Regions from separate parts of the Neobacillus sp. NPDC093127 genome, predicted to be linked through region 1. Evidence: riboswitches for the same ligand, from Rfam matches in the RefSeq annotation. Region 1 holds a riboswitch; each other region holds the start of a gene.

Region 1 (3,983 bases):
CCCTTTTACTGAAGTATATAATATTGAATGGCAAGGTACTGAAAGATTACTTAAAACAAAACCAAAGTGGCCAATTGATGTAAAGTATGAAGAATGTAGTAAATCAAATTGGGTTTATGAAGGATTTGCAGGAAAACTCTTTGTCATTCCTCGAGTAAACTTTGAAGCAGTTGGTGGTTTTGATGAACGGTTTATTGGTTGGGGGGGTGAAGATGATGCGTTTTCACATGCTGTCCGTACGCTTTGCGGAGAAATCGTAAATATTAAAGGGAAATTATTTCACTTATGGCACCCTAGTTCAAACTATCAAACAAATCCACATGGTAAAGCGAATGCTGAGCTTCTCGGTCGCTATATCCATGCAAGTGGAAACAAGAAAAAAATGACCAAACTCATTTATGAACGGAAAAATACTTTAGAAAACATTGAAACTAAAAATAGTGGTCATTTGAACAATCGTGATAATTTAGACGGTTATAAAAATGAATTAATTGAATCCCTGCATATTGAAAATAAACATAATACAAAAAAATATAAAAATAAGAAATATCCATGGTATGAAGATAATCCAAATAATTATACAATTTCCATTCCAATCAAAAGTATGTTTGGTAACCTAGAGCTTATTGTCCGGTCAGGTTCTTCTTTGACCCATTATTGGCAAGACTCTAATGGAAAGTGGCGTAAAAGTAAGACGTTTGCTAAAGGTGTAACGGGAAAACCTCTTTTTTTTGAAAATAATTCAGGGCAATATGTAGTAGTCTGTAAATTAAAAACTGGTGGAGTTGGATTTTGGCTAAGAGACAACAAAGCACCTGGCTACCCTTGGTCTGTACTATGACCAATAGCCAATTTTTTTTTGCTTGAAAATATAGGTATTCTCCCTTATCAATCACTCTTTATAAAACATATAATGACGATGAAGTACATTGTGTTTCATAAATCAAGAATCTGTCTTGCTAAAGAGATTAACTTACCTATAAATTTAGTTCGGTTTTTATCAAATTGCACCAAATTTTTTAGATGTGGATTCGCAATTTATTGACACTTCAAATTATTTCGACTAAAATGAATTCTAATAATAAAATGGTGACGCATAAATTTATACTCTTATCGAGAGCGGCGGAGGGACTAGGCCCGATGAAGCCCGGCAACCATCAAGGTAATCCTTGAAAAGGTGCTAATTCCAGCAGGTTATTTAACCTGGAAGATAAGAGGAGGAAACTAACCCTCTTCTTATGAAGAGGGTTTTTCTCATTTGATCATTAAGCCATTTGAAAGGGTGGATATACATGTCAGTAATTAAAGTAGCAATTCTTGGTTTTGGAACGGTTGGTGAAGGAGTATATAGGACGATACAATCCCATGCCGATGAGTTAGCAGCTGTCTTGGGAAAAAAGGTTGAAGTGGCTGCAGTCCTTATCAAAAACAAGCATAAAGAACGGGAGATTAGAGAAGGGGTCATGGTTACGAACAATTTTGCAGAAATCCTTGAGCTGCCCCAGCTTGATATTGTGGTCGAAGCCATTGTCGACAAAGAACCAACATTTACATTTTTGAAAAAGGCAATCGAGCGCGGCTGTCATATTATCACTGCCAATAAAGAAATGTTTGCCCACCACGGGAAAGAGTTGTTAAATCTTGCGGAGGAGAATCATGTTTCCTTGGGCTTTGAAGCAACGGTCGCAGGGGGAATTCCGGTCATTCAAACGCTAAGGCAGTTATTAAAAATAAATCGTGTCCAGCAAGTCCAAGGCATTCTTAACGGGACATCGAACTTTATTTTGACTGAAATGCGCGTGAAAAAGCAGTCTTTTGCTGAAAGTTTACTGGCGGCACAAGTGAATGGCTTTGCGGAGGCAGATCCAACTAATGATGTTGAAGGCTATGATGCTTTTTATAAAACGATGATCCTGAGCCGTATCGCTTTTGGGGAAGAACCAAATTGGCAGGATGTCGAGCGGGAGGGGATTACTTCAATAACAAGTGGATTAATTGAAGCCGTTGAAAAATTAGGTCTTCGATTCAAACATATTGCCAGCCTTACTAGGGCAGGAGGTCTAATAAAGGCGTCAGTTAAACCTGTTCTTGTTGGAAATGAACATCCATTCTACCATGTCGAGGGAGTAGAGAATGCTGTAAATGTTTTCTCGGATATTGTCGGAAGAATCACCCTCCAGGGGCCAGGCGCTGGAATGTATCCGACTGCCAGTGCAATAATTGAAGATTTGGTGTATGTCTGTCAAAGTCATCCTGCCAAAAGGACTGTAACTCCGGCTCCGGCAGCCATTTCTGTATCGGAAAATCCGCAGGAAAAAGAAACTTGGCTTGTACATGGATTTGCCAAAAAACAGCTAAATCCTTCGATTTTATGGATTGAACAAGCTTCTGAAGAGACGTATATCATCCAAGCGACTAAGAAAGATGTTGAACAGCTGGTTAGTCAACAAAAGGCACTATGCTATTATCCAATATTGGGAGAATATGAGTTGGAAACGAAAGATAAAGCATTAACAGCACTTTAATCCAAATTGGTCATTCTAAATCGCTTATGCGCCACTCCGCTCCTTTTCCCTATAAAATAGAGCATGAATTGCTCTTTTATAGGGAGGAGTTTAGTCAAATTAAAATGACATTCATATATTGTGAAAAAGCACGACTAATTGGACTGGTTATTTTAAAAAAGAAAATGAAGGAGTATGTCATGTCAGGAAATAGCTATAAATGGTCAAGAAGTATCCTAGGGAAGAGAACCGAAAAAGATTTGCAAAGTCCCCAAAAAACCCTAATTTCAAAAAATAACACCACCCAAGATATTGAAGTCAGTATCATCATTCCATCCCAAAATAGATATCCGCTAAATTTATTTACCCTCTACTCTCTCGAACTTCAAACCTTTAATCCCGATAAAATGGAAGTGATTCTTATTGATGATGCTTCAACAGACCAAACGAAAGAAAAACTATTAAACTATACACCGCCCTATCATTTTAAATATATTTTCAGCAATGAAAAGCTTGGAAGAGCGAAGGGGAGAAATTTAGGTATTCGTTCCGCAAGGGGGAGAATTCTTATCTTTCTTGATGCGGAAATGATAACAGAACCTGATTTTGTTGAAAATCATTATAACTATCACCAATCCAAAGATAACGTGATCGTGTCTGGAGCCATGTATACTAAAGCGCTATTTTCATGTATTTTCCCCGATTTCTCAAAGCGAAAATTAAACACAATCGCTGACTTAGCAAAAAATAATCAAGAAATATATCGTCGATTCCAAGCGTATAAAACTCCATTTAAAGAACCATATCCATTAATAGAAAAAAGCGATATTACAAGAAAGACTTTCAAGGATTTAGCGTTTAAAGGCTACCCATGGTTACAACAAATAACTAGAAATTTTGATGAAAAGTTAACCGGTTTTGCGTTTCCGTGGATGGTATTTATTACTGGTAATGTCTCTGTCTGTAAAGATTTCATCGTGCAGGCAGGGGTGTTTGATGGAGACTTTTACCACTATGGTTATGAAGATTGGGAACTAGGCTACCGATTAAATAAATTGGGTGCCCAATATATTGTTAGTGAACAATTGGCCGCATACCACCAAGAGCATCCTGTTGGGGAACGAAAATGGAGAGAGACAATAGGAAACTTCGGTCTTTTTACAATAAAACATCATGATGTCGAAGTGTTGATTCTAGGATTAGAGCTTTCCGGTCTTACCGATTTATTGATGATGAATAATATCTTAAAGGAATACACATTACTTGTTCAGTCGAACCCAGAGAGGTTCCAAAATCTCCAGGAAAAATTTATTACTATTCTTGAAACAATTATCCTTTTCCTCGAAGTTGATATCCGTCACATCAATATCCTAGGAGCTTCCGGTTTTGATACAGATGCAAGAAAACAGCTGCAAGAAGATATTAATTCTATCAAAGTATTAAACAACTATTCTAATTTAACCAATTTCCTAGAAAAAA
Region 2 (3,983 bases), on a different contig from region 1:
TTTTATCGATATCACTTGAATCACCTGCTTCTTATCCAATTTACAGATTCTTGTTTATAGAGTTAGACTGTTATCAAGAAAAGATTCTTTTTTTAGGCTGTGTTAAAGAATATTGTTGATTTTGAGCACAATGTTGATTGGAGTGGAAGGCGCGAGACTCCTGCGGGAGCAGCGGGACAGGTGAGACCCCGCAGGCGCTTTAGCGCCGAGGAGGCTCACCGCCCGCCCCGCGGAAAGCGAAGCGCCTGGAACGGAAATCAACATTCACTTTTAACACAGCCTTTTTTAAAAATAAAAAGCCTCTCTGCACAGGCAGAAAGGCATCATTAAAACAATCCTTTCTCCCATCTCCCAAAGCAATCGCTTTGTGTGAATTGGCACCATTTCAATAATAAATATTGACGGTTGCCGGGCTTCATCGGGCACATCCCTCCACCTCTCTTGATAAGAGCTTACAGCATTCTATATTCAATTAACACGTAAAATTATTTAAGTTATGATATTACGAGTGCTATCGTATCATGGATAAAAAGCAGTGTCAAGAACAAAAAGCGGAAGCGCCCTGCTCAGCGGCGTATGGCCTGGAGCGCTCCAACTGAGATAAAGGAAACACGGAGAGCTTCGCTGCCCGATGTTGACTTATCGTAGGGCGGAGCGCGAAGGACATTAGCCGCTAGGGCGCTGGAGCTGGATTCAGAGAACCTGGTCAAAGTTATCCACTCCTAAATGAATCTATGGTTTCCTATACAACGAGAATTTATTTGGAAAATGATATCAGTTGAATTTAGGCATTTGTTTTTAGGGAAGCTAAGCCGGTTGCTGTTTCAATCGCTGATTCGAGATCTTCGATTAAATCCTCGACATTTTCAATCCCAATGGATAGCCGAATTAAATCCTCTGATACCCCCGCAGACTTAAGCCCTTCCGCATCTAATTGCTGATGAGTGGTGCTTGCCGGGTGAATGATTAAGCTTTTCGCATCGCCAACATTGGCAACATGGGCCCAGAGCGTAATCGCATCAATCAATTTAGCCCCTGCCTCTTTGCCACCTTTAATCCCAAAGACAACCATGGAACCGGCACCTTTTGGCAAATACTTTTGCGCTAATTCATGATCTGGATGTGATGGATGTCCTGGGTATGAAACCCATTCCACTGCAGGGTGATTAACTAAGTAATCCACCACTTCCTTCGTATTGGCAACATGCTCTTTCATCCGTACATGAAGTGTCTCAAGACCAAGTGTGAACTGGAAAGCATTTTGCGGGCTTAGTGCCGGTCCCAGGTCACGTAATAGCTGGACGCGTGCTTTGATAATATAGGCGACCGCACCTAAGGCTTCAGCGTAAACGAGATCATGATAGCTCGCATCTGGTGTGGTGAAACCAGGGAATTTCGGCGAATTCCAGTCAAACTTCCCGCCATCGACAATCACACCGCCAGTTGACGTGCCATTTCCCAACAGCCATTTTGTTGCCGAGTGAACGACAATGTCTGCACCATACTCAATTGGCCGGCAAAGATATGGTGTCGCAAAGGTATTGTCAATAATTAATGGTACCCCCGCCTCATGAGCAATATCCGCTACCTTTTCAATATCGAGTACGCGTAAGCTCGGATTCCCAATCGTTTCAGCGAAAACCGCTTTTGTCTTTTCAGTAATCGCCGTGCGGAAATTTTCAGGATTATCCGGGTTGACAAATTTCACGTTAATTCCGTATTTAGGAAGGGTAACGGCAAATAAATTATAGGTTCCGCCATAGAGATTCGAGGCAGAGACAATTTCATCGCCTGCTTCGGCAATATTTAAAATCGCAAGTGTGATTGCCGCCATGCCGCTGGCAACGGCTAGTGCACCAACGCCGCCTTCTAATAATGCCACTCTATCTTCAAAAACGGTAGTTGTCGGATTATGGATCCGGGTATAGATGTAACCAGGCTCCTTTAAGGCAAATAAGTTGGCAGCATGTTCCGTGCTTTTGAATTGATACGCATTGTTTTGATAAATCGGAACAGCACGAGCACCAGTCACCGGATCCGGAGACAATCCTCCATGAACACTCAATGTTTCAAAACGATACTTTTTTTGATTTTCACTCATTACTCTCGCTCCTTTTTTACAATGAATAAACAAAAACCCCCTGCTTCATAAGAAGAGGGGGCCTCTCTTCTTATCTTCCAGAGCTAAATTGCTCTGCTGGATTTAGCACCGTGTTAATAACCGGTTGCCGGGCATCGTAGGGCCAGTCCCTCCGCCACTCTTGATAAGAATGCTTATTAAATTGTTTTTATTAATAGAATATTTAAATAACACTTTACAGGAAGATTAATTCCGAGTCAATAGGTTTGTTTAAATTATTTTTTGCAGGTTTACGGGGTCCTTTGCTTTTGTTAAAAAGAAGATCGATTCTAGTAAGAGCGTAGTTCTCAGTGGTGCTGAAACCTTTAGCTGCCCTTGCTGTTCAAGAACCCGCAGCCTTTGTGTTCCCTTAAGCAGCTGGTTCATTGCGTTTTGGGATCCGCTAATCTCATATTTTGACTGTTGTGCTTCTGAGTTTTGCAAGATCATGATGCTGCCATTTTTGATTATTAATTGAATCGTCTGTCCCACACATCTTAGGTTAATTTGTAAATCAGCATGAAGAAATAAGGGCAGGACATGCCCCTGGTCTTTGATTTTTGCTAGAAATGCTTCTACCACATTCATCATTTCCACCACTCCGGTCTTGTCACTATTACATTACTTATTCAGCAAGAAATGGCGGAATCCTTTCATTATCACTCGACAATTTCCTGTGCAATTTGGCAGTTTTTTTGAAATTTCCCGAGAAATATGTCGTATCTTATTAAATTTTGGGACGGGGGCTGCCGTTTCTTTTTTTAATGAGAATGCTTTAATACAACTTTTAGGTAAAGTGTTGAAAAGTATTCAAATATGATTGCTGATTATGTGTGGATATTTTATAAAATGAAATTAGAAAGGAAGTGGAATATGAGTTATAAATCTCGTTCTAAACCAGTTGAAGCAATTATTCTAGGAATCCTAATCGCCCGAATGTCTTTGGATGAAAAGTACAAACAGCGCTTTCATTATCTCGAAAAGGGTTATGAGGGTGAGATTATGTTTGACTCATTGACAGAAAAACTTCAATGTCAAAACTATATGTTAAATGACTTGTTGCTTGAATCAAACGGCAGTAAATTTCAAATTGATTCATTAATGCTTACACAAGAACCTTTATTTTATTTTGAGGTTAAAAATTATGAAGGTGACTATTATTTTGAAAATAACAGGTTCTATACACTTTCCAAAAAAGAAAAGGAAATTAAGAATCCACTGCAGCAGCTTGAACGAGGTGAGTCCTTACTCCGTCAGATGCTACAGCATTATGGGTATCGAATTCCGATCGAGGCATATGTTGTTTTTGTTAACCCCGAATTCCATTGTTTTCAGGCCCCTCTAAATAAACCAATAATTTATCCTAACCAGCTCAATCGTTTTATGAAAAAGTTGAATATGCGACCATCACGGTTAAATGGGTCTCACAAAAAGCTGGCTGATCACTTAGTCTCTATGCATCAAATTGTTCTTCCGTATGACAAGCTTCCGCCATATACCTATGCACAACTTAAGAAGGGACCCCTTTGCGCTGTTTGCCACTCACTTAAGACGAGTGTTGTTGATAGGAAACTTGTATGCGCGATTTGTGAACACGAGGAACTGCTTGATCACGCTATTTTGCGGGGTGTGGAGGAATTAAAGCTGCTTTTTCCGGATATAAAGATTACCACGGTTTTGGTTCATGACTGGTTCCAGGTAGTGGATTCGATGAAGACGATTAGGAGGGTTTTGGTGCAGAATTATTCTACTGTTGGAAAGAAGGAATATCTTTTTATTTAATTGAAATAAATCTACTCTATATTTCGGGACAGGATGGGGGCTCTCGGCCCTTCACAGTGCCCGAGTGGCAATTTTAATGAGC
Region 3 (3,983 bases), on a different contig from region 1:
TGCGGTGCTCAATTAAGGTGCGGTCTATAAAGAATTCAAAGTGGGATGGATGTGACTTTAAAATAAAGATTGATTTTTTACAATAAAGATTGATAATTGACAATAAAGTTTGATAAAAAATAACCCATTTGGTTTTCTATACCAAATGGGTTATTTTTGTTTTTTCAGAAAATGGAAAGGTGAGTGAATGAATGTCTAAACGCCCCTGAAGGTAGCATTAAATTTATTGCTGAAGATGCCACTACAGCTTTAGAAAAATGTAAACTAGAGAGAGATGCGCAATCGGGCGCTATTGTTGAAGATTACAGTGAGAAAATTATCATCCCTTGTCTTCCCGATTTGGTTTAAAAAGTGTGACTTTTTATTATGTAGAGTGTGTCTATAAGTGTGACTAAAAATGAGAAAAATATGGTAACGGACATTTTGTTCTGCCGATAAGTTTATCGGCAGATTTTTTGCGAATTATGTACTCCACTATTTCAAATGCAAAAGCGAGGGGGAACAAGATGCACAACTTTTTAAAAGGTTTATGAGCGGAACAGAAGAGAATGTGAAGGATTTTACTTAAGCTGGGGCAGTTTAGTTGAAGAAGGATATTTTCTGTTTTAAGCGAATTAAAATTACAAACAAACCTTAAACGAATACAGGTATTGAAATAACAGGAACATAGGAGGTATGAGATATGAAGATCAATAGAATAGATCATGTGAGTATAAACGTAAATAATATTTCAGAGGCTAAAGCGTTTTTTCTTGATTTAGGACTTGAAGTGCAAGCGGAATGGGAATTGGATGGAGAACAGTTGGACAGAATAGTTGGGCTTAATGATGTTAAAACGGCATGTGTAGGATTGGGGATGCCAGATGGTCAGGCATGGATAGAGCTAGTCAAATTTTATACGCCGTCAGATGAAAAAGATATTCAGCAACCTTTTGCAAATACGCTGGGTATCCGACATATTTGCTTTGCTGTTGAAGATATTGAAGCTATTGTTGCAAAATTGAAAAAGAAGGGCACAGAAGTCTTTAGTGAGATACAGCAATATGAAGAAAGTTATAAGCTATGCTACGTTCGTGGTCCAGAGGGAATTATTTTAGAGTTGGCGGAGAAAATCAGATAATTATTGAATGGGACTTTAAATGATTTAGATATCCAACTTTAAAGATTTTTTCTTAAACTATCGGGTCGTTAGTTTAGGTTGAAGGTCGCTGCGGCGGTCTTTTTCCTTTTTGTACTATCGAAGCAGAATAGTGAGATAAGATAATGAGGGCTGACTAATGGGATTTTGAGGAGTTACTTGGGATAGAAGAAAGTAAACGTTTGCATTTAAATGTAATTATGCGGTAAAATGAGAATAACTCTATTTGGATAGAAAGGATACAGGAGAACACGTATGCCAAAATTTACTTTGTAATGATCAATAAATTGGATAGCATCACCCTCAAAAAACAATGTTTTTTTCTCAGGGGGTAGTATGCCCATTTTTCTCATTACAAAGGAACCAAGCAACCCTGTAGTCTCGATGCGAAAGGAGGTCCTTGTGTAGGATCTCCTTTTTAATTTTTTCAATTTAATTTTATACCTCGCTGCAAGATATCCAAATAGATGCTTGCGTTCCTTTATCTTATTAAGAGGTGAAGGATTAATGTTAAATATAGCATTCCACTGGAAACTTTCTCAAATACCAGAACGAGCTGTAAAGAAGCACTGCAAAATGTGTGGCAGATTATCAGTTTTTACGGACACCAATGTGCGAAGGCATAACGCAAACGGAAAAAGCATATACAAATATGCGATTTATAAATGCGAAAAAAATCATACGTGGAACAAAAAGTTAGCTATTTATAAAACGTTCTCTGAGCATGTTGCTGAAATTGAGGAGCAGAAAGAAGAATATTCAATTATGTCAGCCATACCAATAACCAGCTTAGCAGAACAAGGAGTAAAGGTGATACACATTGTACTAGATGATGTGATAGGAAAACATCGAATTGATAAAGTGCTTGCAAACCAAATTGAGGATTGGAGTCGATCACAGATCATAGGAAAGATTGAAAAAGGAACGATTCAATTAAATGAACAAGTCATTAAACCTAGTTCAAGATTGTCAAAGGGAGAACGCATTTCCATTTTCATTTGATGAAAAACATTTAGCAACCGAACTAAACTTTAAAACCTTTCCGTGTCTATAAGTAGTTATTTAGAGTTTAGAAATATTTGATTGACAATTTGATAAATTTAAACTATTATCACTTTAGTTAATTAAAAAATTGAATGTACATTTTTCTTCTTATCCAGAGAGGTGGAGGGACTGGCCCTTTGAAGCCTCGGCAGCAGGTTCTTATGAATACTGTGCCAATTCCATCAAGCACACTGCTTGAAAGATGAGAAGAGGGTAATAAAACTCTCTTCTTAGGAGGAGAGTTTTTAATTTATACATAAATCCAACTTAAATAATAGGAAAACTATAGAATTAGAATAGTAGAGGAGAGAATACAAATGAAATATGGTTTTTGGTTACCGATTTTTGGAGGCTGGTTACGTAATGTGGAGAATGAAAATATGCCGCCTACCTTTGATTATGCAAAGAAAGTAATACAATCTGCTGAAAAATGGGGATACTCAACTACCTTAATAGCTGAATTATATTTAAATGATATAAAAGGACCGGAGCATGACTCACTTGAAGCTTGGTCTACAGCAGCAGCCCTTGCAGCAGTGACGGAAAAAATTGAAATTATGACTGCGATTCGCCCTGGTTTTCATAATCCTGCTGTAGCGGCCAAAATGGCAGCAAATATTGATCAAATCAGTAATGGGCGTTTTACTCTTAACGTTGTTTCTGCTTGGTGGGCAGAAGAAGCACGTCAATATGGGGGTATTTTTACAGAACATGATGAGCGTTACGCTCGTACCGAAGAGTTTATTGATGTACTAAAAGGTTTATGGACAGAAGAAACCTTCAATTATTCTGGTCAATATTACGAATTAAAGGATGCGAAGCTTGCACCGAAACCTGTTCAAGGACCAAACCCGATTCTTTATGCAGGCGGTGAAAGTGAAAAAGGTAAGCAAACCATAGCGGAAAAATGTGATGCTTATGTTATGCACGGTGGTACAGTTGAAGAGATTGATCAAAAAATAACCGATATGAGGGCACGCCGTGAACAAACTGGCAGTGCGCCATTTAGTTCATTTGGCATGGCTGCTTATGTTATTTGCCGTGATACAGAAGAAGAGGCTCTGGCTGAGCTTGAAAAAATCACGACTGTGAAAGACACTAGCGGATATGCTGGCTTTAAAGATTTCACTACTAAATCACAATTAGAGCAACAAATCCAATTACAGGATTACTCTGTATCCAATCGCGGCCTGCGACCGAACTTAGTAGGAACACCTGAGCAAATTGCAGATCGAATTTTACAATATGAAGAAGCTGGCATAGATTTATTGCTATTGCAATTTTCACCTCAATTAGAGGAAATGGAACGCTTTGCAAAGCAGGTTATACCGTTAGTTGAACAAAAACGTAGTTTAATAAAGAACTAGTGAGGGGACATAATGATGAGCAAGGTATATGTGATACATGAAAATAGTGAGTGGACAGTTCATTTAACAAAAAGGTTAGCGGAACTTGGTGTTCCTTATGAAGAATGGCATTTGGACGAAGGAACGCTAGATTTATCAAAAGAGCCGCCAGAAGGAATCTTCTATAGCCGAATGAGTGCATCTTCTCATACACGTGATCATCGTTTTGCAGCTGAATTTTCTGGGCAAGTATTGGCTTGGCTTGAAGCACATGGACGTACGGTGTTAAATGGAACGAGTGCTCTAAAGCTAGAGGTAAGTAAGGTTTTACAATATTTAGAGTTAAACAAGTATGGTGTTAAGACTCCAAAAACAATTGCAGCGGTTGGAACACAAAACATTTTACAGGCAGCTAAAAGCTTTGAAGGACAGTCCTTTATTACGAAGCATAACCG

What was found. A riboswitch is a leader RNA that binds a small molecule or an ion and turns the genes downstream of it on or off. The one in region 1 is predicted to bind S-adenosylmethionine.
Region 2: another riboswitch for S-adenosylmethionine. It lies ahead of ACIQCO_RS04465 (O-acetylhomoserine aminocarboxypropyltransferase/cysteine synthase family protein); the one in region 1 lies ahead of ACIQCO_RS17145 (homoserine dehydrogenase).
Region 3: another riboswitch for S-adenosylmethionine. It lies ahead of ACIQCO_RS18265 (LLM class flavin-dependent oxidoreductase); the one in region 1 lies ahead of ACIQCO_RS17145 (homoserine dehydrogenase).

What each region holds. Positions count from the first base shown of each region.
Region 1 covers NZ_JBIVOP010000012.1:153,770-157,752, forward strand. Annotated here, with positions in the region: gene ACIQCO_RS17140 (galactosyltransferase-related protein) at 1-841, shown strand, start outside; SAM riboswitch class I at 1,108-1,217, shown strand; gene ACIQCO_RS17145 (homoserine dehydrogenase) at 1,293-2,525, shown strand; gene ACIQCO_RS17150 (glycosyltransferase family 2 protein) at 2,630-3,983, shown strand, end outside.
Region 2 covers NZ_JBIVOP010000002.1:262,825-266,807, reverse strand. Annotated here, with positions in the region: gene ACIQCO_RS04470 (methionine ABC transporter ATP-binding protein) at 1-15, opposite strand, end outside; SAM riboswitch class I at 342-451, opposite strand; gene ACIQCO_RS04465 (O-acetylhomoserine aminocarboxypropyltransferase/cysteine synthase family protein) at 785-2,101, opposite strand; SAM riboswitch class I at 2,169-2,271, opposite strand; gene ACIQCO_RS04460 (SCP2 sterol-binding domain-containing protein) at 2,351-2,710, opposite strand; gene ACIQCO_RS04455 (nuclease-related domain-containing protein) at 2,993-3,901, shown strand.
Region 3 covers NZ_JBIVOP010000014.1:14,247-18,229, reverse strand. Annotated here, with positions in the region: partial or broken gene ACIQCO_RS18285 (vitamin B12-dependent ribonucleotide reductase) at 1-30, shown strand, start outside; gene ACIQCO_RS18280 (hypothetical protein) at 184-348, shown strand; gene ACIQCO_RS18275 (VOC family protein) at 683-1,120, shown strand; gene ACIQCO_RS18270 (S4 domain-containing protein) at 1,646-2,140, shown strand; SAM riboswitch class I at 2,288-2,391, shown strand; gene ACIQCO_RS18265 (LLM class flavin-dependent oxidoreductase) at 2,500-3,549, shown strand; gene ACIQCO_RS18260 (ATP-grasp domain-containing protein) at 3,565-3,983, shown strand, end outside.